DNA from 4 places in the Streptomyces sp. NPDC050161 genome. Region 2 is predicted to be linked to each of the others. Evidence: riboswitches for the same ligand, from Rfam matches in the RefSeq annotation. Region 2 holds a riboswitch; each other region holds the start of a gene.
What was found. Region 2 has a riboswitch for cyclic di-AMP ahead of ACIBK8_RS10180 (transglycosylase family protein). Riboswitches for the same ligand answer to the same signal wherever they lie in the genome.
Positions count from the first base shown of each region.

Region 1: it holds a riboswitch for cyclic di-AMP, as region 2 does, so the genes downstream of both, ACIBK8_RS34480 (M23 family metallopeptidase) here and ACIBK8_RS10180 (transglycosylase family protein) in region 2, are expected to answer to the same signal.
Region 3: it holds a riboswitch for cyclic di-AMP, as region 2 does, so the genes downstream of both, ACIBK8_RS17370 (NlpC/P60 family protein) here and ACIBK8_RS10180 (transglycosylase family protein) in region 2, are expected to answer to the same signal.
Region 4: it holds a riboswitch for cyclic di-AMP, as region 2 does, so the genes downstream of both, ACIBK8_RS31870 (M23 family metallopeptidase) here and ACIBK8_RS10180 (transglycosylase family protein) in region 2, are expected to answer to the same signal.

Region 1 covers NZ_JBITJM010000038.1:9,478-16,987, reverse strand. Annotated here, with positions in the region: gene ACIBK8_RS34485 (aldo/keto reductase) at 1-346, opposite strand, end outside; gene ACIBK8_RS34480 (M23 family metallopeptidase) at 517-1,680, opposite strand; cyclic di-AMP (ydaO/yuaA leader) riboswitch at 1,692-1,847, opposite strand; gene ACIBK8_RS34475 (DUF2332 domain-containing protein) at 2,280-3,371, shown strand; gene ACIBK8_RS34470 (PP2C family protein-serine/threonine phosphatase) at 3,401-4,537, opposite strand; gene ACIBK8_RS34465 (MFS transporter) at 4,719-6,266, opposite strand; gene ACIBK8_RS34460 (winged helix-turn-helix transcriptional regulator) at 6,361-6,780, shown strand; gene ACIBK8_RS34455 (FG-GAP-like repeat-containing protein) at 6,883-7,510, opposite strand, start outside.
Region 2 covers NZ_JBITJM010000005.1:34,914-42,423, forward strand. Annotated here, with positions in the region: gene ACIBK8_RS10160 (exopolyphosphatase) at 1-841, opposite strand, end outside; gene ACIBK8_RS10165 (DUF501 domain-containing protein) at 838-1,407, opposite strand; gene ACIBK8_RS10170 (septum formation initiator family protein) at 1,518-1,976, opposite strand; gene eno (phosphopyruvate hydratase) at 2,204-3,490, opposite strand; gene ACIBK8_RS10180 (transglycosylase family protein) at 3,982-4,656, opposite strand; cyclic di-AMP (ydaO/yuaA leader) riboswitch at 4,661-4,869, opposite strand; gene ACIBK8_RS10185 (transglycosylase family protein) at 5,088-6,143, opposite strand; gene ACIBK8_RS10190 (cytochrome P450) at 6,434-7,510, opposite strand, start outside.
Region 3 covers NZ_JBITJM010000009.1:101,663-109,172, forward strand. Annotated here, with positions in the region: gene ACIBK8_RS17360 (GNAT family N-acetyltransferase) at 1-594, opposite strand, end outside; gene ACIBK8_RS17365 (hypothetical protein) at 784-1,137, shown strand; gene ACIBK8_RS17370 (NlpC/P60 family protein) at 1,315-2,490, opposite strand; cyclic di-AMP (ydaO/yuaA leader) riboswitch at 2,498-2,682, opposite strand; gene pcrA (DNA helicase PcrA) at 2,982-5,441, shown strand; gene ACIBK8_RS17380 (peptidoglycan DD-metalloendopeptidase family protein) at 5,511-7,223, opposite strand; gene ACIBK8_RS17385 (esterase/lipase family protein) at 7,483-7,510, opposite strand, start outside.
Region 4 covers NZ_JBITJM010000027.1:55,306-62,815, forward strand. Annotated here, with positions in the region: gene ACIBK8_RS31855 (DNA topoisomerase (ATP-hydrolyzing) subunit A) at 1-267, opposite strand, end outside; gene ACIBK8_RS31860 (M16 family metallopeptidase) at 565-1,902, shown strand; gene ACIBK8_RS31865 (M16 family metallopeptidase) at 1,938-3,320, shown strand; cyclic di-AMP (ydaO/yuaA leader) riboswitch at 3,548-3,704, shown strand; gene ACIBK8_RS31870 (M23 family metallopeptidase) at 3,717-4,517, shown strand; gene ACIBK8_RS31875 (GntR family transcriptional regulator) at 4,747-5,436, shown strand; gene ACIBK8_RS31880 (HPr family phosphocarrier protein) at 5,725-6,006, opposite strand; gene ACIBK8_RS31885 (GNAT family N-acetyltransferase) at 6,240-7,510, shown strand, end outside.

The DNA.
Region 1 (7,510 bases), on a different contig from region 2:
CCGTGCGCAGGCGGCTCAGGGATCCGTCGACGGCCTTCTTGATCGTCGCGGTGGACAGGCCCTTGAGGCCCGGCTGGGCGCCGACCTTGGTGGCGATGACGACGTCGGCGCGGTTGCCGCGGGCGGCCAGCCAGTTGCCGATCACCGTCTCGGACTCGCCGCCCTTGTTGCCCTCGACCCAGAACGAGTAGGCGTCGGCGGTGTCGATGAAGTTGCCGCCGCCCGCCACGTACGCGTCGAGCACGGCGAACGACTCGGCTTCGTCGGCCGTCCAGCCGAAGACGTTGCCACCGAGGGAGAGCGGGGAGACGGACAGCGAGCCGAGGTTCTTGCGTGAAACGGTCATACGTGGTGGCAGCGTCGGGCGGGAGGGGAATATTCCGCCCCCGCCCGACCCACGACCGGTCAGCCGCGCCGGACCCGCCTCGTCGGCCGATCAGCCGTGCCGGACCCGCCTCATCGGACCCGCCCCGCCGACCGGCCGTGCCGTGACCGCCGTGCCCGCCCCGCCCGGTGTCAGACCTTCAGGCCGTGGTCCCGCAGCCAGGGCATGGGGTCGACGGGGTCGCCGCCGCCCGGCCTGACCTCCAAGTGGAGGTGGGGTCCTGTGACGTTCCCGGTGGCGCCCACCCGGGCGATGACCTCGCCGGTGCCGACCTTGCCCGAGGTCTTCACCATGGACGAGAGGTGGCAGAACCAGAGTTCGGTGCCGTCGTCGAGGGTGAGGACGACGCGGTAGCCGTACGAACCGGCCCAGCCCGCCTGGGTGATGGTGCCGGAGTGCACCGCCTTGACGGGAGTGCCGGTGGGGGCGGCGAAGTCCTGGCCGGTGTGGTCGGCGGCCCAGCGGTCGCCTGCCTGGCCGAAGCTCGCCGTGAGGGTGTACGAGGTGACCGGGAGGAGGTAGCTCTTGGCGAGTTCGGCGAGCCGCTCGGCCTCCGCCTTCTTGTGGGCCGCCGCCTTCGCCTCCCGCTCGGCCTCGGCCCGCGCCGCCTCCTTGGCCGCCGCGGCCTTCTTCTGCGCCGCCGCAGCGGTCTTCTCGGCCTGTTCGACGGCGGACTGCTCGGCCGCGTCACGGGCGTCCTGCTCGGCGGCGCTCTGCTGCGCGTCGGCCTGCTGGAGGATGCGGCTGCGCAGCGCCTCGCCCGCGCCGCCCGTCCCCTGGGTGCCGTCGGCCGGGGTGAGGCCGGCGGAGGAGAGCGGTGCCGACGCGTGGGTGGCGGAGGTGGCGGGGGTGCCGGATTCCGGTGCGGCGGAGTCGGCCGCGGAGTCGGCTGCCGCGTCGGATTCGTCCGAGATGAGGGGGCCGATGCCGGGCAGGGACTCGGCGTCCGGCAGCTTCTCCGAGAGGTCGTCGGTGATCGCGCCGAGGTCGGGCACGGAGATCGGCACCGGCGGCTTTCCCTCGGCCGTGGCCATCCCGCCGGCGCCGACCGCCGCGATGACACCGACACCGAGGACCGTGCCGCCGCGGGCGAATCCCCCGCTGCGCTGCTTGGCGACCCGGTGTTTGCCGCGGGCGGCGCGGACGGATTCCTCGGTGGGGTTCCATTCCTCCCACGGGCCCTCGCCTGCGTCGTCACGGCCGAGGCCGCCGGACGGCCGGGGGCCGTCGAAGGGGACGGTGTCGTCGAGGGCGTAGGCGGACGGAGCCTCGGGGGCAGACCTGTTGGACGCCACGGGGGCGCACTCCTTTCCTTCCTTCTCGCCTACCGGGTTAGCTGACGGGTTCGGAGCAGGAAGGTCTCCTACGGGCGGCCTCTGGCGCGAGGCGTCCGATTCACCCCATGATGGTGGTTCCCCGGTTCCCTCCGCGCGGTTCGGGATCCATCCGGCATTCCAGGGCGTTTCCCGTAGTTCACGGAAGTTCCCTGCAGTTCACGGCAGTTCGTGAAATTTCGATGCTGCGGTACTGCGGTGTATCGCGGCGTGCTGCGGTGAACGTGCAGGTCGTGACCAGCGGTGGTGCCCGTGATGCCCGAGGCGCCCGAAGAGCGCTTGCAGGATTCAGCGTCGGCGCACGGTGCCGCCTCTTGCGACGGCTGGGACGACCGCGCTCCGTTATCGGACAGTAATAGAGATGGCCGCGGATTTCCAAGCGTTCTCACGAATCCGCACCCCCTACTCACCAGCTTTGGCCTGGACTTATAGGCCCACCAAGGTTCTAAACAGGGCGAGTTGACCCTCTGGCGGGAAACGGGCTGCGCGTGATTGTGCATCACTTGTTATGCAGAGGGGTGCGCGGCAATCACGGAACGTGAGGGAAGTAGCGTCTGATCATGGTCGTCAACTTCGTCAACAACGGGCAGACACTGGCGGATCGCTACCGGGACTTCTCCTGGTGGCAGGCGCGCGGGCAGTGCGAGGCCCACGAGGAACTGACGGCGCGGATCAGCCAGGACCCGGAATTCTGCGAGCTGTTGGCGGGCTCGCTGCCACCCGGCAACAAGCAGCAGCCCAACCTCCTCCTCGCCGCCGTCCGCCATCTCGACGGCCCGCACGCCGAGCAGGGCCCGCGCGGCGACCTCGCCTACCGCCGCTGGCGCGAGTGGACCATCAGGCACTGGGACGAGGTCCGCGCGGTGATCATGCGGCGCGCCACCCAGACCAACGAACCGGCCCGCTGCGCCACCCTCCTCCCGCTGCTGGCCCGCCTCCCCCAGCCGCTGGCCCTCCTGGAGGTCGGCGCGTCGGCCGGCCTGTGCCTGTACCCGGACCGCTACCGGTACGCGTTCGATGACGGCGGGGACGCGGGCGCGGCCGTGGCGGTCGGCCCGCACGACAGCCCCGTGACGTTCCGGTGCCGTACGAGCCGGGAGACCTGGGTGCCGGACGCGTCCGCGGCCCCGCCCGGACGCCTGCCCGAGGTCGTCTGGCGGGCCGGCATCGACCTGAACCCGCTCGACCCGGTCGGTGATCCCGACGCGCTGCGCTGGCTCCAGGCGCTCGTATGGCCCGGGGCGACCGAGCGGGCGCAGCACCTCCCGGCCGCCGTCGACGCCGTACGGGGAGCGCCGCGCCCCCGGATGGTGCGTGGCGACCTCGTCGACGAACTGCCCGCGCTCGCGGCCGAAGCACCGGCCGACGCGACGCTGGTCGTCTTCCACACCGCCGTACTGACCTACCTGCCGCTGGACCGCCGGGAGCGGTTCGCCACGAGCGTGCGGGAACTGCTCGCCCAGCGGGCGGGGGCAGGACACTGGATCTCCCAGGAGCACCACTCGGTCCTGCCGTGGATCGCCGCCCCGCACAGCGACGTGCTCGGCCCGGCGGAGCGGGAGCCGCTGCTGACGCTCTCCCTGGACGAGCGTCCGGTCGCCCTCACCGGGCAGCACGGCCGGAGCCTGCACTGGGTGGCGGGGACGGCGTAGGCACCCCTGCCACCCCTCGCCGCGACGCCCTACGCCGGCAGTGGCCGCTGCACCGCCAGCAGCGCCATATCGTCCGCGCCCGCCCCTCCGGTGTGCCGGGCGACCTCGTCGACCAGCGTGTCCAGGAGCGCGTCGGGCCCGGTGAAGTGGCGTCCGCGCAGCCGGGCGACCGGGTCGTAGAACGCTCCCGTGCGGTTGCGGGCCTCGGTCAGCCCGTCGGTGAACAGCAGCAGGACCGACCCGGCGGGGAAGAACGTCTCGTCCGACCGGTCGGGCCACCCGGCCACCTCGCTCAGGCCCAGGGGCAGCGCCGCCGATGCCGGGGGCAGCGCCCGCAGCCCGCCGTCCGGGGCGAGCAGCAGGGGCGGCGGGTGCCCGCGGTTGAGTACCCGCAGGACGTGTTCCGTGGGCGGGATCTCCGCGAGGACGGCGGTGGTGAACCCCTCGAACTGGTCGAGCCCTTCGCGCCGCCCGCCCTCCCGTTGCAGCGCGCGCTCCAGCCGGCCCGCGACCGCCTCCAAGGTGGCCTCCTGCTCCGCCGCCTCCCGGAACGCCCCGATGACGATCACGGCGGCCTCCACCGCTTCGAGGCCCTTGCCCCGTACGTCGCCGACGATCAGCCGCACGCCGTGCGGGGTGTCCTGCACCGCGTAGAGGTCCCCGCCGATCCGGGCGTCGGCCTGCGCCCCGACGTACCGGGCGGCGACCGCGAGCCCGGCGACCCGCTCGGGCGGCGTGGGCAGCACGGCCCGCTGGGCGGCCTCCGAGACGTCGCGTACGGACGCCAGCGTGGCGTCGGACCTGCGGACGACCCGGTTGATGCCGAGCGCGAGGACGGCGACGACGAAGACCGTCGAGACCTCCGTCGCGGACTCGTTGGTGTCATGGGCGCCGTGACTCGTCACGACCCACACCGCGCCTGCCACCGCGGCGACCGCCGTGACGGCCGTGCTGCGCAGCGAGTGCAGGGGCGCGGCGACCAGGGGCGCGGCCGAGAAGAACGGCGAGGCGGTGTAGCGGGCCGGCGTGACGATGTCGAAGACCAGGCCGGAGGCGATCAGGATCGCGGGCAGCCAGCGCGCCAGCCTGCGGCCGATGGGCGACATCTGCGCCCGGCGCGCCCGCCGTTCCCCTTCGCCCGTGCGGGCCCTCCCGCCTCGACGCATCCGCACCGGCATCTTCCCGCTCCTGGCGCCCGTCCGTCCTTGAGCCGTCGGCCCCTTCGTCCGCCGGGCCCGGCCCTGCCCGTCCTTTCGTCCGTCGGCGCCCGGCACCCGTCCCTCAGGTTTTCGGGTGCCGGGCCCGGCAGCGACTCCTCGTGGGCCGGACGGGTCACGGAAGGGGCGGTCAGGGCTCGGCGCGCCGGGTGCGCAGCAGTCCGGCCGCCAGCAGCGCGGTGCCGAGCAGGCCGCAGGACGCGAGGAGGCAGACCGCGGTGAACCCGTGGTCGTAGGCGCGTCCTGCCGCGTTCAGCACCGTGCGCGCGGCAGGACGTCCGAGGTGGTCCGCGATGTCGTCGGCCGCCGCGAACGACCGGCTCGCGGCGGCCCGGTGGCCGGGTGACAGGCCGGGGGTGGCCGGCATCGTCAGGCGGTACACCGCCGTCAGGGCGGTGCCCAGTACGGCGACGCCGAGCCCGGCGCCCAGTTCGAAGGAGGTCTCCTGGATGGCGGCGGCCTCCCCGGAGCGTTCCGGTGCGGCGGCGCCCATGACGGAGTCGGCCCCCAGTGTCATGACGATCCCCGCGCCGTAGCCGGCCACCAGCAGCAGGGGCACCAGCGCGCCGTACCCGCAGGTCGCGGCCGGCAGCGCCGCCAGCGCGACGGCGAAGACCGCGAGCGCCCCGCTCAGCGCCCTGCGGTTGCCCCAACGCCCGGACACCCAGGGGGCGGTGGCCGCCCCGACGGCGTTGGCGGCGGCCAGCGGCACCAGCACGAGCCCGGCCCCCAACGGCGAGTGGCCGCCCACCTGTTGCAGCCACTGTGTGAGGAAGAACAGCAGGGCGACGTAGCTGCCGAAGCAGACGATGACGCAGAGGGCGGCGGTCGAGAAGCGGCGGTCGGCGAAGAGGGTGACGTCCAGCAGCGGTTCGGCCAGCCGCCGCTGGCGCCGGACGAAGACGACGAGCAGCAGCGCACCGCCGAGCGCGGCGACGGCGACACCCGGATCCACCCGAAGGTGCTCACCGGCCCGCTTGAGCGCGAAGACCACACCGGCGAGACCGGCGATCGACAGCGCCACGCTCACCACGTCCCACCTGCGGGGAACGGGGTTCTTCGACTCGGGTATGACACGCCGGCCGACGACGAAGATGGCCAGGGCGATGGGGACGTTGACGAGGAAGACGGCGCCCCACCCCCAGCGCTCCGTCACGAAACCGCCCACCAAGGGGCCGACGGCCGCCCCCACGCTGTGTGCCGCGGTCCAGATCCCGATGGCGAAGGACCGCTCGCGGGTGTCGGTGAACGCGACGCGGATGAGGGCCACGGTCGACGCCATGATCATCGCGGCGCCCGCTCCGAGGAGGGCGCGTGCGGCGATCAACTGCCCCGTGGAGGAGGCGAAAGCGGCGGAGGCGGAGGCCAGTCCGAACACCGCGAAGCCGCCGAGCACCATGCGTTTGCGGCCGATGCGGTCGCCCAGCGTGCCGCAGGTCACCAGCAGGGCGGCCAGCGTCAGGGAGTAGACGTCCACGATCCACAGCAACTGCGCGCCGGTGGGACGCAGCTGCTGACTCATCCGGGGCACCGCGACGTGCAGGACCGTCAGGTCGATGCCGCACAGCAGCAGGCTGGTGCACAGGACACCCAGCACCGCCCACCGTCGCCCCGACGGCGCCGACGCCTCCTCTGCCGGTAACGACGCGGTACGCGGGCCGACTTCACAGTTCGCCATGACTGCACTGTCTGCTGTCCTGACCATCGCGGACAAGTACGGTCATGAATGTGCCGTAGTACCACTTTGTATACCTACGGGGAAAGGCGGGGCCGTGCGCGGCGACGTACAGAACACCTCCCAGTACTGCGCCATCGAGATCGCCATGGAAGTGCTCGGCGGCCGATGGAAGCTGGCCATCCTGAAGCAGCTCATCGAACACGGCACGCTGCGCTTCAGCGCACTCAAGCGGGCGCTGCCACGCATCACCCAGCGCATGCTCACCCGCCAGCTGCGGGAGCTGGAGGCCGACGGCCTGGTCGAGCGCACGGTCTACCGAGAGGTACCGCCGAAGGTCGAGTACGCCCTGACCGAGGCCGGACGCAGCCTCCAGGACGTGGCGAAGCAGCTCGACACCTGGGGCCAGTGGTACTTGGACACCCTCGGCTCCCCCGCGCGCACCCGGCCGGGCGACGAGGCACCGGACCGCCCCGAAGACCTCGGCGACGGCAGCGCCCGGAAGTCACCCGCCTGAGCCGCCCCGCCCTTCGGACCAGGGACGCGGCACGACGCCAGGGGCCGGTCGGATGCTCCCGACCGGCCCCTGGACGCACCCGGCGACCGCGCCCTGCGAGGGTTACCGGGTCCTGAAGCGCCGGAAGAGGTTCCGGGCCACGTACACCCCAGGGCCACCGAAGCCGACGAGGTCGACGCGCCCGTCACCGGTGATGTCGGCGAGGAAGCGGGGGTGCCGGTCGACCCGCCAGCCGCCCGCGTCCTCGTTGTACCCGAACCCGCGGCACACCAACTGGGCCTGCTCGAACCGGCCGTCGCCGCGGCTGTGCGACACCCAGACCCCCTCGTCGCCGAAGCCGACGATGTCCGGGTTGCCGTCGCCTGTGACGTCGGCGAGGAGCCGGAGGTGCTTGCCGCCCGTCCACCCCTGCGCGAGCCCGAAGTCGTTCAGGACGAGCTTCGGGCGCTCGAACGTGCCGTCGCCGCGCCCGCGTGACACGACGACGCCCTGCGGGCCGAACCCGACGATGTCCAGTGCGCCGCCGCCGGTGGTCCCGACCAGGAACCTGGGGTGCTCCGCGACCGAGCTCCACCCCTGGTCGGCCCCGAAGTCGTCGAGGACGTACAGGGGCTCGGCGAACGTCCCTTCCTCGTCCTGGAGCGACACCCAGACGCCGTCGTCGTGGAAACCGACGATGTCGAGCCGACCGTCACCTGTGGTGTCGACGAGAAAACGAGGATGCTTCTCG
Region 2 (7,510 bases):
CGGCGGCGATCACGTCGACGCGGCCGGGGTGCATGACCGGGCTCGCCGCGCGCTCCGCGTGGGTGGAGGCGAGCAGTCGGGCGGTGATCTCCTGGACCCCGGCCAGCGGGATGCGCGCGTGGTGGATGGCCTGCGAGTCGTAGTGGTCCAGGTCCAGGGCGAGGGCGGCGACGGTGGTCACCGAGCCCGCCAGGCCCACCAGGGTCGCCGCTTCGGCCAGCGGTACGGCCTCCTCGGCGTGGTCGAGCGCCGCGTCGACGTCCGCGCGTATCGCGGCGATCTGCTCGGCGCTCGGCGGGTCGCTGACCTCGCCGTCCCGCAGCAGGTGCCGCTCCGTCATCCGGACGCAGCCGATGTCGACCGACCGCGCGGCCCGCACGGAGTCCGAGCCGAGCACGAACTCGGTGGAGCCGCCGCCGATGTCCACGACCAGGTACGGCTGCGCGAGATCGGTGCGGCCGGTCAGCTCCTTGGTGGCGCCGGTGAAGGAGAACTCCGCCTCCTGGTCGCCGGTGATCACCTCGGGCTCGACGCCCAGGATGTCCAGCACGCCGCGGACGAAGTCCTCGCGGTTCTCGGCGTCCCGGGAGGCCGAGGTCGCCACGAACCTGACCTGCTCGGCACCCAGCTCCTTGATCACCGCCGCGTAGTCCCGGCAGGCGGCGAAGGTCCGCTCCAGCGCCTCGGGCGCCAGCCGCCCGGTGCGGTCCACGCCCTGGCCCAGCCGGACGATCTGCATCCGGCGGTCCAGCTCCTTGAGCTCGCCCGTCGCCGGATCGGCGTCGGCGACCAGCAGGCGGATGGAGTTCGTACCGCAGTCGATGGCGGCTACCCGCTTCATTCCGCGTCTCCTTCGGGGGCTCCGGCGTCCCGCGCCGCATCCGGGGTGTCCTGGCACGGCGAGACGCACGGGCCCTTGCGCCACCACTCCGGCAGCATCGCGATGGCCTCGTCGCCGAGCGGGTTGACGCCGGGACCGGCCGCCAGCGAGTGGCCGACCAGGACGTGCAGGCACTTGACCCGGTCCGGCATCCCACCGGCGCTGGGGAAGCCCTGGAGCACCTCGATGGCGTCCCTGCGCCGGATGTAGTCCTCGTGCGCGGCGCGGTAGGCGGCGGCCAGTTCGGGGTCGGTCGCCAGCCGCTCGGTCATCTCCTTCATCACGCCGTTGGCCTCCAGCGTGCCGATCGCGGAGGCCGCGCGCGGGCAGGTGAGGTAGTAGAGCGTGGGGAAGGGCGTGCCGTCCTCCAGGCGCGGGGCGGTCTCGACGACGTCCGGCTGTCCGCAGGGGCAGCGGTGCGCGATGGCCCGCAGGCCGCGCGGCGGGCGGCCCAGCTGCTCCTTGAAGGCGGCGATGTCCGCGGCGGTGGGTTCGGTGGGCTCGGTCTGGGGCGGGGCGGTGTCCATGTGCGCTTTCGGTGGGATCGGGGTCCGCGGGCGGGCGGCGGCCGGTGCGGCACGTACGCCGCCTGCGGCGGGGACAGGTCGGGTCGGGGCGGGCGGGACGGTCCGGTCGGTCACCTCTTGTCGGCCGAGTCGACGCCGTCCCAGAGATTCTTGTACCAGGGCCGCTCGGCCGCCCCCGCGCCCTTGCGCGCGGCGCCCGTACCGGCGCCGGTGCCGTCCTGGACGAGGTAGCCGGTCTCCCCCGGCCTGACGAAGTGCAGATGCAGCCTGGCCTGCTGCTCGACGTACGCGGGGTCCTGCCAGCGCGCCTTCTCGTCGCGCAGCCGGTCCAGCGTCCGGCCCGCTTCCTGGGCCTTGCGACGCTGGTCGGCGATGTCCGAACGCTGCGACACGTACTGCCTTATCGGGTACGCGAGCGCCACGACGAGGGAGCACATCACCAGGGCCAGCAGGGCGGCGCGGCCGGTCAGCCGGTTGCGGCGGGGCCGCCGGGCGCGGTAGACGCGGGCCGCCGCCTGTTCACCGAGCGCCTTGAGCCGGGTCGCGGTCGAGAACCGGTCAGCGGGCACGTCGCCTCCCCTGGATTGCCGTCTTCGCGGAGGTACGAACGTACGCTCCACGGCCACGCTCCGCGCCGGTCCTGGCCGTTCGGAGACAAAGCCGTCCCCGGCAACGGTACGGGACCGCTGCCGGGGACGCTGCGAGGCGGGACGCCACGCTCGGGCCGATCGGCCCTGCCGTTCCGGTCAGTTCGCGGGGCGCCGCGGTGATCGGTTCGCAGGGCGCTGTGCCTGTGTCAGTTCGCGGGGCGGAACCGGGGGAAGGCGGAGCGGCCGGCGTAGACGGCGGCGTCGTCGAGGATCTCCTCGATGCGCAGCAGCTGGTTGTACTTGGCGACGCGCTCGGAGCGGGCCGGGGCGCCGGTCTTGATCTGGCCGCAGTTGGTGGCGACGGCGAGGTCGGCGATGGTGACGTCCTCGGTCTCGCCGGAGCGGTGCGACATCATGCACTTGAAGCCGTTGCGCTGGGCCAGCTCGACGGCGTCCAGGGTCTCGGTCAGCGAGCCGATCTGGTTGACCTTCACCAGCAGCGCGTTGGCGGAGTTCTCCTCGATGCCGCGGGCCAGGCGCTCGGGGTTGGTGACGAACAGGTCGTCACCGACGAGCTGGACCTTGGCGCCGAGCTTCTCGGTGATGACGTGCCAGCCGGCCCAGTCGTCCTCGAACAGCGGGTCCTCGATGGACACGAGCGGGTAGTCGGCGACGAGGCCCTCGTAGTACTCGGTCATCTCGGCGGCCGAGCGGTCCGAGCCCTCGAAGGCGTACTTGCCGTCCTTGTAGAACTCGGAGGCGGCGACGTCGAGCGCCAGCGCGATGTCCTGGCCGGGGACGTAACCGGCCTGCTGGATGGCCTCCAGGATCAGGTCGAGCGCCTCGCGGTTGGAGCCGAGGTTCGGGGCGAAGCCGCCCTCGTCACCGAGACCGGTGGAGAGGTTGCGCTCCTTCAGGACCTTCTTGAGGGTGTGGTAGACCTCGGCGCCCCAGCGCAGCGCCTCGGAGAAGGACTCCGCGCCGATCGGGGCGATCATGAACTCCTGGATGTCGACGTTGGAGTCGGCGTGCGACCCACCGTTGAGGATGTTCATCATCGGGACGGGCAGGACGTGCGCGTTCGGGCCACCGAGGTAGCGGAACAGCGGCAGGTCGCTGGCCTCGGACGCGGCGTGCGCGACGGCGAGGGAGACGCCCAGGATGGCGTTGGCGCCGAGGGAGCCCTTGTTGTCGGTGGCGTCCAGGTCGAACATGGCCTGGTCGATCAGCCGCTGCTCGGTCGCGTCGTAGCCGACCAGCTCCGGGCCGATCTGCTCGATGACGGCGAGGACGGCCTTCTCGACGCCCTTGCCCTGGTAACGGCTGGGGTCGCCGTCGCGGAGCTCGATGGCCTCGAAGGCGCCGGTCGAGGCGCCGGACGGAACCGCGGCACGGCCGGTGCTGCCGTCGTCGAGGCCGACCTCGACCTCGACCGTGGGATTACCTCGCGAGTCGAGAATTTCGCGGGCTACGACGACGTCGATGGACGGCACGTTGTCTCCTTCATGGGTGTCTGGAGTTCTGCAGCACGAGCCTAACGGCCTGTTGCCGTTCCGCTCGCCCTCAGCCCCCTCGACGGGAGGAAGAATGACCCAAAGGCCCAGTTCGCGGGAGTTCGGGCAGCTTCGTCCGCCGGGCGGGAGAGCAGCTGTAAGGGGCGGTCACGTCGCTGTGTCCGGCACCAGGGTACGGAACGGAGAGACCCCGCCGCGGCGCGATGCGGGGACGAACGCGCCGGACGGGGCATCTCGCGGGAAGAAAACGGGCAGAGCGGGGTGAATGAGAGCGAAGGGATCTCAATGCGCATTACGTGCATTTAGTTCAGCTCGGGAGATATGAGCGAACTCCCGGGCGCCCTCCGGCTCTTCGGCCCCCGCCGCCTCCCGGGTGAGCGGTTCGCGCGGACCGCCGTACGCGCGAACTGCTGCGGTCATCCGGGAGGAGGCACCGGGCACGGAGCCCTCAAGACCCTGCCAGGGTGGGCTCAGATGCTGAGCTTCTGGCCCGGGAAGATCAGGTTGGGGTTGCCGCCGATGACGGACTTGTTGTTCGCGTAGACGGACTTCCAGTTGGTGCCGTGCGCCTTGGCGATCTTGGCGAGGGTGTCGCCGGACTTGACGGTGTAGTTGCCGTGCGGGTTGGACTTCGGCGCCGGCTGGGACTTCTGCTGCTGCGGGGCCGGGGCCGGGGTGCTCTTGTGCTGCGGGGCCGGGGTCTCGGCCTTCCGCTGCGGGGCGGCCTTGGTCGTGCCGGAGCCCGAGGAGGTGTCGACGTTGGCGGCGGGGCCACCGGAGGTCAGGTTGCCGGCGCCGGCGCAGGACCAGGCACCCGGGCCCTGGATGGCGAGCAGCTTCTCGGCGGCGGCGATCTGCTGGCTCTTGGTGGCCAGGTCGGCGCGGGGCGCGTACTGGGTACCGCCGGCGGCGGCCCAGCTGGACTGCGAGAACTGCAGGCCGCCGTAGTAGTTGTTGCCGGTGTTGATCGACCAGTTGCCGCCGGACTCGCACTGGGCGACGGCGTCCCAGGTGGCGACCGAGGCGGCGGAGGCGGAGGAGGCGCCCATCAGCGGGACGGCCACAGCGGCACCGGCGACACCGGCGAGGGTGGCGACGCGGACGGCCTTGGACGGACGACGGTGCTTGCCCTTGTTGATCAGCATGGTTCGTTTTCCTCACCGACGCCTACGAGGTGAGCTGTCGGGTTCGGGCTGTGAGCTGCCCGGCCGTGTGCGCTTCACACACGTCTTCACCCCAAGCCGGCTGACCCGCTTTCACGGGCGGGGCCGGCGCTTACCTTGGTTCCCCCGCTCCTGCCTTCGGCGCTTGCGCGTCGACTGCCTTCACCCACCGGCAGGATTCGGCGTGTGAGCGAAGGGCCCGCTTTGGCGAGCGGTCCTGACCGTAGACATGAACCCCTGTGCGGTTCAAACCCCGTTTTCTGCACCCAGTTGGCCGCCAATGCCCGCAGAGCGCTCATATTTCCGCAGGTAGGGCGCGGTATGGATTCAGCGGACGGGTCGGACACCGCGGGCGTCAACGAGAGCCATGTCTCACTTTCGCCAAAAGGGACGAAAGCCGACTAACTACCCGCTCAGCGCCCCAGATCGAGACGCTGTCCGGGGTGGATGAGGTCCGCGTCGGAGCCCACGACCTCACGGTTGCGCTCGTACAGCGCGGGCCAGCCGCCGGGCAGCTCCCGGGCCTCGGCGATGGCTGACAGGCTGTCACCGGGGCGCACGGTGTAGTCGCCACGAGCCGGCTGCGGACGCTCCCCGCCGCCCCGCGAGGCGTGCCGCCCCGAGGACCTGCCGCCGTCGTCCGCACCCTCGCCGCCGCGGTGCTTGCCGGGCGGCGTCGGGTCGGGGCTGCCGCTGCCAGGCGTCGCGGAGTCACCGGAGCCGTCGGACGCATCGGATCCGCCCGTGCCGGGCGTCCCGTGCTCGCCGCTCCCGTCCTTGCCCTTGCCCTCGCCGTCGTGGCCGCTGCCGTCGCCCTCGGCGTGGCCGGGGTCCGGCGCGCCGGGCTCCGGTGTGGCGTCGGACGGGTCGGGGGCGGGGTCGTGCGAGCCCGAAGTGCCGGACGGGTCCGGAGCATCCGATGGGTCCGCGGTGTCCGACGGGTGTGACGGGTCGGACGGGGAGGGCGAAGCGTGCGAACCGGGGGTGTCGGCCGGATCGGTCGCGTCGTCCGTGCCGCCGGTGCCCTGGTCGTCGTGGTCCGTGGGGGCGGGGGCCGGCGCGTCGGTGCTGCCCGGATCGACGTCCGGTGCGCGGCCTCCCCGGGAGAGGCCGGCGTCGGCGGCGCAGCTCGGCCAGGCGCCGGGGCCGCGGTCGTCCAGGATCTTCTCGGCCACGGCTATCTGCTGGGCGCGGCTGGCCATGTCGGGGCGCGGCGCGTACGCCAGGCCGCCGTACTCCTGCCACAGGTCCGCGGTGAGCCGGAGACCGCCGTAGCCGTCGCCTGACGCGCCGCTCCACACCCCGCCGCTCTCGCACTGGGCGACGCGGTCCCAGGTGGCGGTGTCGGCGGCGTGTGCGGAGCCCGCGCCGAGCAGTGGCATGGCGATGCCGGCGCCGGCCACTCCCGCCGTGACAAAGAGGGCCGGTGCCTGACGGGGTCGACGATGGCGGCCGTTCCCGGAGCGCATGCGGTTGCCTTTCGAGCGGCGTTGAGTTGTCGCACCGGCGGATGCCGGCCGGCCGAGGCTTCGGCGCGGCCGTCCCGCCGGGGCGGTCGAGCACAGGTTCGGTCGAAAGGTAGCCGGGCTCACGGGTCGTCACAAGCCGGTGTAGCGGAGATCACGCAGAGGTCACGTAGCTGACGCACCGTCAAGAAATCGGTTGTCACGGCCCTCATCAGGCACGTCGCCGAGCCGGTAGCAGACCGGCCCGCGTGGGCGTCAACCGGCCTGCCGCCGGGCCGGTTCCGTGCCCCTCGTCACGGTGCCGGGGTGAACTCCACCGGGAGGGACCGCAGTCCGCGCATGATGAGCCCGCCGCGCCAGCGCAGCTCGTCGGGTTCGGCCGCGAGCCGGATGTCGGGCAGCCGGGTCAGCAGCGTCGCGAGGGCGGCCTGGCCTTCGAGCCTGGCGAGCGGGGCGCCCAGGCAGTAGTGGATGCCGTGCCCGTACCCCAGGTGCGGGTTGTCGCGCCTGGCCAGGTCGAGGGTGTCGGGCGCGTCGAACCGCTCGGGGTCGCGGTCGGCCGCGGCCAGCACGACGAGTACGGGGTCGCCCTCGGCTATCCGTGCCCCGCCGATGGTCAGTTCCTCGGTGGCGAACCGCCAGGTCGCCAGCTCCACCGGGCCGTCGTAGCGCAGCAGTTCCTCGATGCCGGTGGCGAGCAGGGCGTCGTCGCCCGACGCCAGGGCCTTCTGGAGCAGGGCGCGCTGTTCCGGGTGGCGCAGCAGGGCGTAGGTGCCGTTGCCGATGAGGTTGACGGTGGTCTCGAAGCCGGCGAAGAGGAGGATGAACGCCATCGCGGCCACCTCGTTCTCGGTGAGGTGCTCGCCGTGGTCGGACGCGCGGATCAGGCCGGAGATGAGGTCCTCGCCGGGGGCCGCCTCGCGGGGCAGTTCGGCGCGCTTGCGGTGGATCAGCTCGGCGAGATAGCCGCGTATCTTCTTCACCGCCTTGGCCACGCCGCCGCGCGGCCCGCCCGCCTGGCCCGCCTTGGTGTGCCGCAGCATCATCCCGGCCCAGTCGCGGAAGTCGTCCTGGTCCTCGCGCGGTACGCCCAGCAGGTCGCAGATCGCGTAGATGGGCAGCGGGAAGGCGAACTCGTGGATGAGGTCGGCCTCGCCGCGGGCCGCGAAGGAGTCGATGAGCGCGTCGGTCAGCTCCTGGACGCGGGGGGCGAAGGCTGCGACCCGGCGCGGGGTGAACGCCTTGGAGACCAGGCGGCGCAGCCGGGTGTGGTCGGGCGGGTCGATGTTGAGGAGGTGGGTCATCAGGTTGGCGCTGCGCTCGCCGGGGATGCCGACCTTGCCCTTGCCGTGCGCGGCCTCGCTGTGGTG
Region 3 (7,510 bases), on a different contig from region 2:
TCCGGGCAGGGCACCGGGCGCCCCGTCGGTGAGCGCGGCAAGACCGCCTGCCGGGAAGATTTCCGGGTCCGGATCCGGGTCTGCCTCCGGGGCCGTCTCCGGGTCCGGATCCGGGCTTCCCGTACGGGCCGCGGGAGCCGCGGGAGCCGCTGCGGACGTACCGTCCAGGACCCGGGCCTCGATCAGGCCACGGTCCGCGTCGTGGTGGACGGCGAGGCGGTAGCCGGGCGGCGGCGCGGGGTTACCGGGCGGTCCCAGCCTGGTCGTCATCAGGTACTGGGGCTCGCTGAGCTGCCAGCCGTCAGGCAGCAGCGGCTCGACCCGCTCGCGCGGTGCGCAGATCTTGAGCCACAGGCCGGGCACGTCGATGCGGCGGACCAACTCGCCCAGCACGTCGGGGTCGGCCGTCGGCAGGACGTAGCGGGCGATGTGGTGCGGCCGTCCGACCTCGATCCGGAAGCCGCCGGGCACCGCCGACGGCGCGGCGGTCCGCCGGGCCCGTGCCCAGCCGTCGGCCCAGACGCCGACGATCCGCGCGAGTTCGGACGGCGAGGCGGGCGAGGGGGCCGGGGAGGAGTCCGTGGCGGGGGCCATGGGCCGAGCGTAGGCCGCATCCATGATCGACTTCAGCTGTATTTTCCGGGTGGGCACGGGCGCCAGGTAGAGCCTTGAAGGCTGCCGTCGCCGGGCCGCGTTCTGCGGTCGGGGGAGCACACGGCGGCATGTGACGGCGGGGCGCCCTGCCCGAAGGGTCGTGGTTTGGGAGGGCTACGATCCAGCACCATGGACGTAGTCATCAACATCTTCGTCGGCCTGCACATCATCGGTATCGCCTCCCTCCTGGGCGGCTTTCTGACCCAGATGAAGGCGATGAGCGCGGGCACGGCCCGCTTCGTGCCCGCCATGCTGCACGGCGCGCTGACGATGCTCGTCACCGGCATCGTGCTGGTCGGCCTGAACCAGGCCCAGGGCAGCCCGGTCGACAACATCAAGATCGGCATCAAGCTGGCCGTCCTGGTGGTGATCCTGGGCCTGGTCTACGTCAAGCGTGACGAGGAGAAGGTCGCCAAGCCGCTCTTCGGCGCCGTCGGCCTGCTCACGATGGTCAACATCTTCATCGCGGTGCTCTGGACCTGAGCCCGCCGGGGCCGCTGCGCCCCGTATGCCGCACGGTGAACCGCGCGGCCCTCGCGTCGTCAGCCGTTCCGGCCGTCCGACCGCCCGAGGGCCGCGCGGTTCCGTGCTGTGGGGGGTGGTGCGTGGGGTGCTGCGGGTGGTTCCTGAGGTGTCGCGGGGGAGCGGGCCCGACGCGACCTACGCCGGGCGGATGCTCCCGTAGATCGGCATGTAGTAGATCGACTCCACCCGCACGCTGGCGCCCGGCTTCGGGGCGTGGATCATCTTGCCGTCGCCTATGTACATCCCGACGTGGCTGATGTCCTTGAAGAAGAACACCAGGTCGCCCGGTTGCAGGTCCTTGGTGGCCACCCGCTCGCCGGTCTTCACCTGATCCCACGTCGTACGCGGCAGGTTCACCCCGGCCGCCTTCCAGGCCGCCTGCGTCAGGCCGGAGCAGTCGTAGGAGTTGGGGCCCGTCGCGCCCCAGACGTACGGCTTGCCCATCTGGGCGCGGGCGAAGGCGAGCGCCTTCTTGGCCTTTGTGAGGGACGTGCCGTCGTCGGACCCGCCGCCCGAACCGTCCGAGCCGCCCGAACCGTCCGTCGAGCCGCCACCGGACCCGCCGTCGCCCCCGCGGTCGCCCCCGTGCTCCTGGCGTTCCTTCTCGGCCTGCCGGCGCGCCATGTCGTCGGCCTTGCGCTTGGCGGCTTCCTCCTTCTTGCGCTCCAGCTCGGCCAGCCGCGCCTTCTCCTGGGCGGTCAGCCGGGACAGCAGCTGCCGGGCCTCGGTCAGCTTGCCCTGCACCGTCCGCTTGGACTCCTGGAGGGAGGTCTGGGACTCCTGGAGCCGTTCCAGGCTGTGGACGGCCTCGGCGCGTTCGTGCGCTGCCGCCGCCTGCTGCTCCTGGTAGTCGGCGACCGCCTGCTGCTGACGCCCGGTCAGCCGCTCCATGAGGTGGCTGCGGTCGGCGAACTGCTGCGGGTCCTTGGCGAGTATCAGCTGCGCGGTCGGGCTCATGCCTCCGGTGCGGTACTGCGCGGAGGCGTAGGTGCCCAGCTCCCGCCGGGACGCGTTGAGCTTGTCGGTGCGCTTCGCCGCGGAGTCCTGGAGTTCGGCCACCTTCTCGCGCCGCTGCTCGGCGCGCTCCTTGGCGGCGTTGTACTTCTGGGTCGCCACCTCGGCCTGGCGGTAGAGGTCGTCGACGTTCTTCTTGACGTCTTCGACGGTCGGCCGGGGGCTTCTGGGGGCCGCTTCGGCGGACTGCGACAGCAGTGTGACCGAGGCGAGTGCTGCGGTGGTGATCCCGACCGCCGTGCGGCGGCTTCCGGGTGAGGCGAGGACGCGGGTGCGCGGCTTGCGATGCGACGCCAAGGCCGGCGACTCCTTCCGTGGACCGCCTACCGGGTTAGCTGTCGGGTTCGGGCGGTGTCGCAGACGGAAGGCTTGCCCTACGGTCCGTACGCCCGCGCGCGGCGGCCGTACCGATCGATTCACCCCGGTGGTGCTGGTGGGTCCCCGGCTCCGGGTGCCCAGGGGCAGGGCCGGACTCGGCGGAGGCGACCCGTGCGCACGCTGTCGTACGCGGGGATGCGGGCTGCCCGAGCGAGCACGGTAGCCAACTCGTGTGGCTCCTGTGAAGGCTGATGTTCGAATTGCCCGAAACCTTTTCGTGACCTGAAGGTGAGGTGACGGTGATTGCGTTGGATGTCGGTTTCGGGCAGTGCGGGGAAGCCTCGGGGCGGCTCCTGTGAAGACGGCTCCACGTCTCCGAAACGGATTCTGCACGGCCGGGACGCTTCCCGTGCGGCCGTTCCCGGACTTCGGGACCGGATGTCAGTGGGGCCGCCTAGACTCGGTGGGCGATGAGCAGCCTCTTTGACGACAGCTTCCTGGCGGATCTCGGCCCGAAGGGCGAGCACCCCCCGCCCCCTCCCGAGGACGAGCACGGCCCGGCCCCGGAGGAGGTTCCGCACGACCTCTTCGACGGGAAGTTCGACGCCCCCGTGCCCCGGGAGGCGTACTACCGCGACGGCGCCGCCCGCCCCGCGGTCGATCCGGCCGCCCTCCTGGAGGGGCTCAACGACGCCCAGAAGGCGGCCGTGGTGCACACCGGCAGCCCGCTGCTGATCGTCGCGGGCGCCGGATCCGGCAAGACCCGGGTGCTCACCCACCGCATCGCGCATCTGCTCGGCGCGCGCGGCGTGCACCCCGGCGAGATCCTCGCGATCACCTTCACCAACAAGGCCGCGGGCGAGATGAAGGAGCGCGTCGAAGAGCTGGTCGGCCCGCGGGCGAACGCCATGTGGGTCTCCACCTTCCACAGCGCCTGCGTCCGCATCCTGCGCCGGGAGTCCAAGCAGCTCGGCTTCACCTCGTCGTTCTCGATCTACGACGCCGCCGACTCGAAGCGCCTGATGGCCCTGGTCTGCCGCGATCTGGACCTCGACCCCAAGCGCTTCCCGCCCAAGTCCTTCAGCGCCAAGGTCTCCAACCTCAAGAACGAGCTCATCGATGAGGAGACCTTCGCGGGGACGGCTGCCGACGGATTCGAGAAGACCCTGGCCGAGGCGTACGCGATGTACCAGGCGCGGCTGCGCGAGGCCAACGCCCTGGACTTCGACGACATCATCATGACGACCGTCAACCTCCTCCAGGCGTTCCCCGACGTCGCCGCCCACTACCGCCGCCGCTTCCGGCACGTCATGGTCGACGAGTACCAGGACACCAACCACGCGCAGTACACCCTCGTGCGCGAGCTGGTCGGCCCGCCCGAGTCCGCCGCCGAGCTGTGCGTCGTCGGCGACGCCGACCAGTCGATCTACGCCTTCCGCGGCGCCACGATCCGCAACATCCTCCAGTTCGAGGAGGACTACCCCAACGCCACGACGATCCTCCTGGAGCAGAACTACCGCTCCACGCAGACGATCCTCAGCGCCGCCAACGCCGTCATCGAACGCAACGAGAACCGCCGCCCCAAGAACCTCTGGACACAGGCGGGCGAGGGCCCCCGGATCACCGGTTACGTCGCCGACACCGAGCACGACGAGGCGCAGTTCGTCGCCGACGAGATCGACCGGCTGACGGACGCGGGCGACGCCAGGGCGGGCGACGTCGCCGTCTTCTACCGCACCAACGCCCAGTCCCGTGTCTTCGAAGAGATCCTCATCCGGGTCGGGCTGCCCTACAAGGTCGTCGGCGGCGTCCGCTTCTACGAGCGCAAGGAGGTCCGCGACGTCCTCGCGTACCTGCGCGTCCTCTCCAACCCCGAGGACACCGTCCCGCTGCGCCGGATCCTCAACGTCCCCAAGCGCGGCATCGGCGACCGCGCCGAGGCGATGATCGACGCCCTGTCGCTCCGCGAGAAGATCAGCTTCCCGCAGGCCCTGCGCCGGGTCGACGAGGCGTACGGCATGGCCGCCCGCTCGGCCAACGCCGTCCGGCGCTTCAACACGCTGATGGAAGAGCTGCGCACGATCGTCGAATCCGGCGCAGGACCGGCCACCGTCCTGGAGGCGGTCCTGGAACGCACCGGCTACCTCGCCGAACTCCAGACCTCCACCGATCCGCAGGACGAGACCCGGATCGAGAACCTCCAGGAACTCGCCGCGGTGGCCCTGGAGTTCGAGCAGGACCGCGGCGAGGAGAATCCGGGCGCCCTCGCCGACTTCCTGGAGCAGGTCGCGCTGGTCGCCGACTCCGACCAGATCCCCGACGAGGAGGAGGACGGCAGCGGCGTCATCACCCTGATGACCCTGCACACCGCCAAGGGCCTGGAGTTCCCCGTCGTCTTCCTGACCGGCATGGAGGACGGCGTCTTCCCGCACATGCGCTCGCTGGGCCAGACCAAGGAGCTGGAGGAGGAGCGCCGGCTGGCGTACGTCGGCATCACCCGCGCCCGCGAACGGCTCTACCTCACCCGCTCGACGATGCGCAGCGCCTGGGGCCAGCCCTCGTACAACCCGCCCTCGCGGTTCCTGGAGGAGATCCCGGAGGCGTACGTCGACTGGAAGCGCACCGGGCCCGCGACGCCGTCCGCCTCGATGGGCGGGCTGTCATCGGGCGGCTTCGGTTCCGGCGGCGGAACGGGCTCCGGCTTCTCGTCGTCGCGCGCCAAGGGGCCGAGCGGTTTCGCGACCCGGCGCTCGTCCGACCGGCAGGTCGTCGCGCTGGCCGTCGGCGACCGCGTCACCCACGACAGCTTCGGCCTCGGCACGGTCGTGGGAGTCAAGGGCAGTGGCGACAACGCCGAGGCGACGATCGACTTCGGCGGCGAGAAGCCGAAGCGGCTGCTGCTGCGGTACGCGCCGGTGCAGAAGCTCTGAGGCTTGTGCCGGCCCGCCGCTGTTGCAGGGCGCCGGGCCGGGCGGGGCCGGTCGGTTCGGGGCGGCCGGTCAGTTCGGGTTGAGGCCGTGGCTGTGCAGCCAGGGCAGCGGGTCGATCGGTGAGCCGCCCCCGGGCCGCACCTCGAAGTGCATGTGCGGCCCGGTGGAGTTGCCGGAGCTGCCGGAGTACGCGATCTGATCGCCGGCCTTGACCGACCCGGAGCGGACCTTGGTGCTGCTGAGGTGGCAGTACCACGTCTCGGTGCCGTCGGGCGCCGTCACGATCGCCATGTTGCCGTACGCGGAGTTCCACTGGGTGCGCACGGTGCCGTCGGTCGCGGCCATCACGGGAGTGCCGTAGCCGACCGGGAAGTCGATGCCGGTGTGCACGGACATCCAGTTGACGCCGGCCTGGCCGTAGAGGGCGCTCAGCCCGTGCTGCTTGACCGGGAGCAGGAACTTCGGGCGTTCGGCCTCCTTGCGGGCCGCTTCCTTCTCCTTGCGTTCCTTCTCGGCGGCCTGCCGCTCCTTGAGGTCGATCCGCTCCTGGGTGCGGCTCGCCCGGTCGGCGAAGTCGTCGGCGCCCGCGCTGAGTCCGGCGAGCTGGGTGTCGAGCTTGTTGTTCGCCGCGGACGGTTTGACGCCGCCCGTGTCCGGCGCGCCCTGGCTGGCCGCCTCGTCCTTCTCCTCCCCGCCGAACCCGCCGACGGCCGCAGCGGCGACGGCGCAGACACCCATCGCGGCGACCGACGGTACGGCGACGGTCAGCAGCGCCGACCGCTTGGCCGTGCGGCGGCGGCCCCGGCCGCGGACGGCCTTGGGGCCCTCCGGGGCGTCGGCCGTGACTGCCGTGACGACCGGGGTGGCCTGGGTCAACGCCTCGGCCATCGCGGCCGATCCACCGCGCGGGCGCCCGGCGGGCGCGGGCGGTCCGGAGTCGTCGCGCGGCGGGCCCGCCTGGGCAGGGATGGTCGCGGTCGGCGCCTGGTCCACCGTCGGCCACACCGCGGTGGCGTCGTGGCCGATGGCCTCCTGGACGGCGGTGGCTTCGTACCCGCCGGTCCCGTACGCGCCGGTTCCGTGGGCGGTGCCGTGGTCGTACCGGGGCTCGTCCTCGCCGGGCGTGCCGTACCCGCCGGTGCCGAGGCCGTCGTCGAAGGCGGTGGTGTCGTAGGCGCCCGTGTCGTACGTCCCGGTGCCGTATGCCGCGGGGGCGGCGGTCTGATAGCCGCCGGTGTCCTGGCCGTTGGGGTGGTAGCCCGGCGCCGCGTAGCCGTGGGTGTCGTAGCCCGGTGCCTCATAGGCGGTGTGGGCGTACGGGTCGTAGCCGGAAGCGTCCGGCTGCGCGCCTGCCGAGTCGTGGCCGTAGGCGTCGGCTCCGTACGTGCCCGTGGCGAAGGTGCCCGTGCCGTACGTCCCGGTGTCGTAGGACGCGGTCCGGAAGGAGCCGGTGTCGAAGGAGCCGGTGTCGTACCCGCCCGGCGGGTAGCCGCCCGCCGGGTAACCGCCGGTGCCGTCGGACCCGTAGGGCTCCGCTCCCTGGGCCGTGCCGTGCTGAGTGGTGCCGAACGAGCCGGTGGCGTAGGGGTCGGCGCCGTACTGACCGGTGTCGTACGAACCGGGGAGGGAGCCGAAAAGCGGGTCGCCGCCGCCGTATTCGGCGCAGCCGTTCGCGGCAACGGTGTGCTGCCCGTAGGAGTCGTAGGCCGGATAGTGCGCATACGAGGCGTCCGGAGCGGGACCGGTCGGAAGGGGAGTCTCCGACGGGTGACGGTCGTTCACCACCAGCTTCTCTTTCGCCTCGGCAGCAGGAGAATTAGCGGCGACTGTACCCGGCGGTACACGACGGCGACAATCTTGCAGGGGTTTCCGGCTCGACCGGGCCGGGCATTTGGCCGCCTTTCGGCGGTGCCACACCTCCTCTTGGCGTCGCGTTCGAGGCTCGTTCGACGTCAGCGCGGGATCACGCCGCCGAAAGGCAGCCGATAAGCCGCCAACGGGTCGTCGGCGAGATGCCTTTGCGCGCCGGCGGGCATCCGATTCAAGCCACCGAAATGGTGTCCATGGCG
Region 4 (7,510 bases), on a different contig from region 2:
GTGGAGCTTACCCATCACCTCGCCGACGACCCGGGCGCACTTGACGTAGCTGCGTTCGGGCCGCAGGCCCATCTCGTTCATCTGGTACAGGATGCGGCGGTGCACGGGCTTGAGGCCGTCGCGGGCGTCCGGCAGGGCGCGGGAGTAGATGACCGAATACGCGTACTCGAGATAGGAACCCTGCATCTCGTCGACGACGTCGATGTCGAGGATTCTCTCCTCGAAGTCGTCCGGCGGCGGCGGGGTCTTCGTGCTGCGGCGGGCCATCGCGGCTGCGGCTCCTTCTGCTGCGTCTACTGCCGATGTGGGGTCGACCGGCCGTTGGGTGAACAGCCGCCGGTCCGACCGGCTGGGGGATCGACCGGTGAGTCTGCCTGAGTCTGACGCGGACCATTGTGGACCGCCCCACTGACAACGCCGACCGCGACTCCCCCTCAGCCTGCCCGCCGCCGGCCGCGGACCGCTCGTACGGGGTCGCTCGGGCGGGAACTTCGCCAGATGCCGACGCGCTTGCATACAGTGACAGAACTTCCTCGCAAGCGGATCGAAGGGACGTACATGCCCATGGGTCACACGGCCACAGAACAAGCCGGCTCCGGCGGACTGACAGCGACCGAGCACCGGCTGGCCAATGGCCTGCGCGTGGTGCTCTCCGAAGACCACCTGACGCCGGTGGCGGCCGTCTGCCTGTGGTACGACGTCGGCTCCCGCCACGAGGTGAAGGGCCGTACGGGCCTGGCCCACCTCTTCGAGCACCTCATGTTCCAGGGTTCCGGGCAGGTCAAGGGCAACGGCCACTTCGAGCTCGTCCAGGGCGCCGGCGGCTCGCTGAACGGCACCACGAGCTTCGAGCGGACCAACTACTTCGAGACCATGCCCGCCCACGAGCTGGAGCTCGCGCTCTGGCTGGAGGCGGACCGGATGGGCTCGCTGCTGACGGCGCTCGACGACGATTCCCTGGAGAACCAGCGGGACGTCGTCAAGAACGAGCGCCGCCAGCGCTACGACAACGTCCCCTACGGCACGGCCTTCGAGAAGCTGACGGCCATGGCGTACCCGGAGGGCCACCCGTACCACCACACCCCCATCGGGTCGATGGCCGACCTGGATGCCGCGTCCCTGGAGGACGCGCGGGCGTTCTTCCGCACGTACTACGCGCCCAACAACGCGGTCCTGTCGGTCGTCGGTGACATCGACCCCGAGGAGACGCTGGCGTGGATCGACAAGTACTTCGGGTCGATCCCCATGCACGACGGCAAGCAGCCGCCGCGCAGCGGCGAACTGCCCGAGACCATGGGCGCCCAGCTGCGCGAGATCGTCGAGGAGGAGGTGCCGTCCCGCGCCCTGATGGCGGCCTACCGCCTGCCGCACGACGGCACCCGTGAGGCCGACGCCGCCGACCTGGCGCTGACCGTCCTGGGCGGCGGTGAGTCCTCGCGGCTCTACAACCGCCTGGTGCGCCGCGACCGCAGCGCCGTCGCCGCCGGCTTCGGTCTGCTGCGGCTGGCCGGTGCGCCGTCCCTGGGCTGGCTGGACGTCAAGACGTCCGGTGGCGTGGCGGTGCCGGACATCGAGAGCGCCGTCGACGAGGAGCTGGCCCGCTTCGCCGCGGAGGGGCCGACCCCGGAGGAGATGGAGCGCGCGCAGGCCCAGTTGGAGCGCGAGTGGCTGGACCGTCTCGCCACGGTCAGCGGCCGTGCCGACGAACTGTGCCGCTACGCCGTCCTGTTCGGCGACCCGCAGCTCGCGCTGTCCGCCGTGCAGCGTGTCCTGGAGATCACGCCGCAGGAGGTGCAGGCCGTCGCCCAGGCCCGGCTGCGCCCCGACAACCGCGCGGTGCTCGTGTACGAGCCGACCGCGGCCGACGAGACCGCCGACAACGACGAGGAGGCGGCCCAGTGAGCGACGCCGCGACCGCAGAATCCGCCATGACCGCGATGGAGTTCCACCCGCAGCCCCGGGGCGGTGCGCCCAAGCCGTGGGCCTTCCCTGCGCCCGAGCGCGGCGCGCTGCCCAACGGGCTCACGGTGCTGCGCAGTCACCGCCCCGGGCAGCAGGTCGTCGCCGTCGAGATCGACATCGTCGCGCCCCTGGAGTCCGAGCCCGAGGGGCTCGACGGCGTTGCCACGATCATGGCCCGCGCCCTGTCCGAGGGCACGGACAAGCACGACGCCGAGGAATTCGCCGCCGAACTGGAGCGCTGCGGCGCGACCCTGGACGCGCACGCCGACCACCCCGGTGTCCGGGTCTCCCTCGAAGTGCCGGCCTCCCGGCTGGCCCGCGCGCTCGGCCTGCTCGCCGACGCGCTGCGTGCCCCGGCCTTCCCCGACAGCGAGATCGAGCGTCTGGTCCGCAACCGCCTGGACGAGATCCCGCACGAGCTCGCCAACCCGGCGCGGCGTGCCGCGGTGGCGCTGTCCAGGGAGCTGTTCCCGGCCGCCTCCCGGATGTCGCGGCCCCGCCAGGGCACCGAGGAGACCGTCGAGCGCATCGACGCCCCCGCGGTACGGGCCTTCTACGAGGCCCATGTGCGCCCCGCCACGGCCACCGCCGTCATCGTCGGCGACTTCACCGGTGTCGACGTGGACGCCGCCCTCGCCGAGACCGTCGGCACGTGGACCGGCTCGCTCGCCGAACCGGTCGCCCCCTCGCCGATCACCGCCGACGACACCGGCCGCGTGGTGATCGTGGACCGCCCCGGTGCCGTCCAGACGCAGCTGCTCATCGGCCGTATCGGCGCCGACCGGCACGACCGGGTGTGGCCCGCGCAGGTGCTCGGCACGTACTGCCTGGGCGGCACCCTCACCTCGCGGCTCGACCGTGTGCTGCGCGAGGAGAAGGGCTACACCTACGGGGTGCGCGCCTTCGGCCAGGTGCTGCGCTCCTCGGCGCCCGATGCCCCCGGGGGGCACACGGGCGCCGCGATGCTCGCCATCAGCGGCTCGGTGGACACCGCCTCCACCGGCCCGGCGCTCGACGACCTGTGGACGGTGCTGCGCACCCTCGCGGCGGATGGCCTGACGGACGCCGAGCGGGATGTCGCCGTGCAGAACCTCGTCGGCGTCGCGCCGCTCCGGTACGAGACCGCGGCGGCGGTCGCCGGGACGCTCGCCGACCAGGTGGAGCAGCACCTGCCGGACGACTTCCAGGCGCAGTTGTACGCGCGGCTGGCCGAGACCGGCACGGTCGAGGCGACGGCCGCGGTGGTCAGCGCGTTCCCGGTGGACCGGCTGGTGACGGTCCTGGTCGGTGACGCGGCGCAGATCGCCGAGCCGGTCAAGGCGCTGGGCATCGGCGAGGTGACGGTCGTCAGCGGCTGACGTGCCGACAGGACGGTTGCCGTAGGCGGCCGTCCATGGAGCGACACAGGGGCTCCCGGGGTGTTCAACCGCCCCGGGAGCCCCTTTATGTCCGCATTCCCCCCGGCTGGTTGCGCGGTGCAGGTGTGGCGCTTCGCACAAACTGCCGGTTCTGTTTGCCGATCGAAAGACGCCCCGATTAGCGTCAACCCCGCTGTTCGTCAGCCGTACGCCGCAACCGTGGCACCGGACAGTCATCGCCGAGTCCCCGTACGGCGCGAGCCAGGGGAGCCGGGGACCCACATGTCCCCTGGGGTGAATCGGGTGCCTCTCCGGAGGAGCCCGTAGGAGACCTTCCTGCTCCGAACCCGTCAGCTAACCCGGTAGGCGAGAAGGAAGGAAAGGACAAGCCAGCACATGGCGTTCACCCGTGCCACCGGGAAGCACCGTCGTCCGAGCCGCACCGCGCGGACGACCCGCAACATCGCCGGCATAGCCGGTCTCGCCGCCACCGGCGTCGTCGCCTCCGTGGCCTCGCCCGCGCTGGCCGCCACGGCCCCCGCGAGCCCCCAGGACGCCGGCCTCGCGCACGCCGTCGTCCTCGGCGACGAACTCGCCGACCACGTCGCGGCGCAGGCCGACGCGCAGCAGGCCGTCGCCGAGGTCGCAGCGGCGAGGGAGAAGGCCGAGGACGAGGCCAAGAAGCAGGCCGAAGAGGCCAAGCGCCGCGCGCAGGAAGCCAAGGAGAAGGCCGACAAGGAGCGCGAGGCCAAGGCCCGCGCCGCCCGCGACGAAGAGCGCAAGCGCCTCAACGCCTTCGTCGCGCCTGTTACCGGCTCGTATGTCTCCACCGCCTACAAGGCGTCCAGCGGACTGTGGTCGTCCGGCAGCCACACCGGCATCGACTTCCACGCCGCCACCGGGACGCCCGTCCACGCCGTGGGTGCGGGCACCGTCGTCGAGGCCGGCGCGGGCGGCGCGTACGGCAACAACATCGTCATCAAGATGCACGACGGTACCTACACCCAGTACGGCCACATGTCGTCGCTCGGCGTCTCCGTCGGCCAGAGCGTCACACCGGGCCAGCAGATCGGCCTCTCCGGCGCCACCGGCAACGTCACCGGCCCGCACCTGCACTTCGAGGCCCGCACCGGCCCGGACTACGGGTCGGACATCGACCCGATCGCCTACCTCCGCTCGCACGGCGTCAACGTCTGACGCTCCGCACGCGAAGACACCGAAGCCCCGCCCGCAGGCACCTCCCGCGGCCGGGGCTTCGGCGTATCCGCATGGGGACGGGCGATGCGGCCTTCGGGCGCAGCACCGCATGGCCAAAAGATATCCATGAAGGAACGAACGCATCCGAAAAGCCACCGCCTTCGAATAGAGTTGCCAAAAGGCCGTCGCTCGGCGGCGTTTCCCGGGAATGACGGCGGAGGCACCCACGATGCGAGGCCATATTTCCGCGCAGGTCGTCTGCACGGCAATTCGCGAGGACATCGTCTCCGGTGCGCTGGAGCCGGGCAGGCGACTCGTCGAGGACATTCTGGCGGCCCGTTACGGCGTCTCCCGCGTCCCGGTCCGTGAGGCGCTGCGCACCCTGCAGTCCGAAGGGTTCGTCACCACGCGGCATCACGCCGGTGCCTGTGTCGCCGAACCGACCGCCCAGGAGGCGGCCGACCTGCTGGACCTGCGCGCGTTGCTGGAGCCGCTGGGCGCCGCCCGCGCAGCCGCCCGGCGCACGGAGGCTCACCTCAAGGTGCTGCGCGGCCTGGTCCGGCTGGGCCGTGAAAGGACCCGCCACGCACACCCGGCCGACCTGCCGCAGCTGGACGGCTGGTTCCACGAGACGCTCGCCCAGGCGGCCGGCAGCTCCAGCCTGACCGCGCTGCTGACCCAGCTGCGGCGGAAGATCGAGTGGATGTACGTCATGGAGACCCCGCCCCGCTCGTCGCAGGCGTGGGACGACCACGGCGCGGTACTGGACGCGGTCGCCCGGGGTGACGCGGACCGGGCGCGTGCCCTGATGGCGGCTCACGTCGAACGGTCCTCCCCGGGGTACCGGCTGCGCCACCCGGCCACACCCGCGGTGAGACAAACGAAACGGCCCGTCAACACGGAGCGCGTCCGTTCTTAACAAGAGGGTCGTATACCTGTGATATTCGGGAACGCATATAGCGGGGGCGGGGTGCGGTCGATGGAAAGGGCTGCAATTCCAGGGGGAAGGGAATTGTGGGCGTAGGTCACCCCTTCCCGCGAATGCGGCAGCAGCCTAGGAATTCCTTATGGGTTTCCATGGCCCCGCCGGCCCGCCATCCGTCGGCGCCCGCTGTAAACGGAACGGCCCCGTCGCGGCGACCGTGGTGTGGTCGCTGCGGCGGGGCCGATTGCCGAGAGGCGGTGGACTCGAAGAGCCCGCGGCGGCTCAGACGGTCTCGGGGAGCTCCTCCAGGCCCTCCGTGACCAGCTTCGCCAGACGGTCGAGCGCGGCGTCCGCGCCCTCCGCGTCGGAGGCGAGCACGATCTCCTCGCCACCCTGGGCGCCCAGGCTCAGAACGGCGAGCATCGAGGCCGCGTTGACCGGGTTGCCGTCGGTCTTGGCAATCGTCAGGGGAACGCCGGCGGCGGTGGCCGCTCGGACGAAGATCGAGGCGGGGCGGGCGTGCAGACCCTCGGCCCAACCGACATTGACGCGGCGCTCAGCCATGGTGTTGCCCTTCAAGTCGTAACGGTTGTCTAGACCAGTGTCTCACGCTGCGGCGCGTGGTCCAGCAGCCCTTCGACCCGACTTTCCCACCACCCGTTCCGGCGCGCCCGTGCCCCGTCCCGGAGTGCGGACGCGGCGCTTCCGGGCGCGCTCCCGAACCCCCGCCGACCGCCCGGCGGCAGGCGGGCACGCATGCCGAGCCGGTTGTCGGTGCCCGGTCGTACGCTGTCCGCATGCAGAATCCGCCGGACCACGCATACCCGACCCACTGGGAAGCCGACGTGGTGCTGCGCGACGGCGGCACGGCACGGATCCGCCCCATCACCCCGGACGACGCCGCACGCCTGGTCTCTTTCTACGAACAGGTCTCGGACGAGTCGAAGTACTACCGTTTCTTCGCGCCCTACCCCCGCCTCTCCGACCGCGATGTGCACCGTTTCACCCACCACGACTACGTGGACCGGGTCGGCCTGGCGGCCACCGTGGGCGGCGAGTTCATCGCCACCGTCCGCTACGACCGGATCAACGACCAGGGGCTGCCCGCCAAGGACCCCGGGGACGACCAGGCGGAGGTCGCCTTCCTGGTGCAGGACGCCCACCAGGGGCGCGGTGTCGCCTCCGCCCTCCTGGAGCACATCGCGGCCGTCGCCCGTGAACGCGGCGTCCGCAGGTTCGCCGCCGAAGTGCTGCCGGCGAACACCAAGATGATCAAGGTGTTCACGGACGCCGGCTACACCCAGAAGCGCACGTTCGAAGACGGCGTGGTCCGGCTGGAATTCGACCTCGAACCCACCGAGCAGTCCATGGCCGTCATGCGCGGCCGGGAACAGCGCGCCGAGGCCCGCTCCATGCAGCGGCTGCTCGCCCCCGGCTCGGTTGCCGTCGTGGGCACGGGCCGCGCCCCGGGAGGCGTCGGCCGCACGGCGCTGCGCAACCTCCTCGACTCCGGCTTCACCGGCCGCACTTACGCCGTCAACCACGCCTTCCCCGCGGACACCGACCGGCTCGACCCGGAAGGCGTACCGGCCGTGCGCTCGCTGCGGGAGATCTCCGGGCCGGTCGACCTCGCGGTCATCGCAGTGCCCGCTGACCGCGTCCCCGAGGTCGTCGACGACTGCGGCGAACACGGCGTGCAGGGCGTCCTGATCCTCTCGTCCGGCTACGCCGAGGCCGGGCCCGAAGGCCGGGAACGCCAGCGCGCCCTGGTGCGCCAGGCCCGCTCCTACGGCATGCGACTGATCGGCCCCAACGCCTTCGGCCTGATCAACACCGCCCCCGGGGTCAGGCTGAACGCCTCCTTCGCGCCGATGATGCCCGGCACCGGTCGCATCGGCCTGTTCACCCAGTCAGGCGCGATCGGCATCGCCCTGCTCAGCGGGCTGCACGACCGTGGGCCCGGGGACGGCGGCATCGCCGGCATCTCCACCTTCGTCTCGGCGGGCAACCGTGCCGACGCCTCCGGGAACGACCTCCTCCAGTACTGGTACGACGACCCGGACACCGA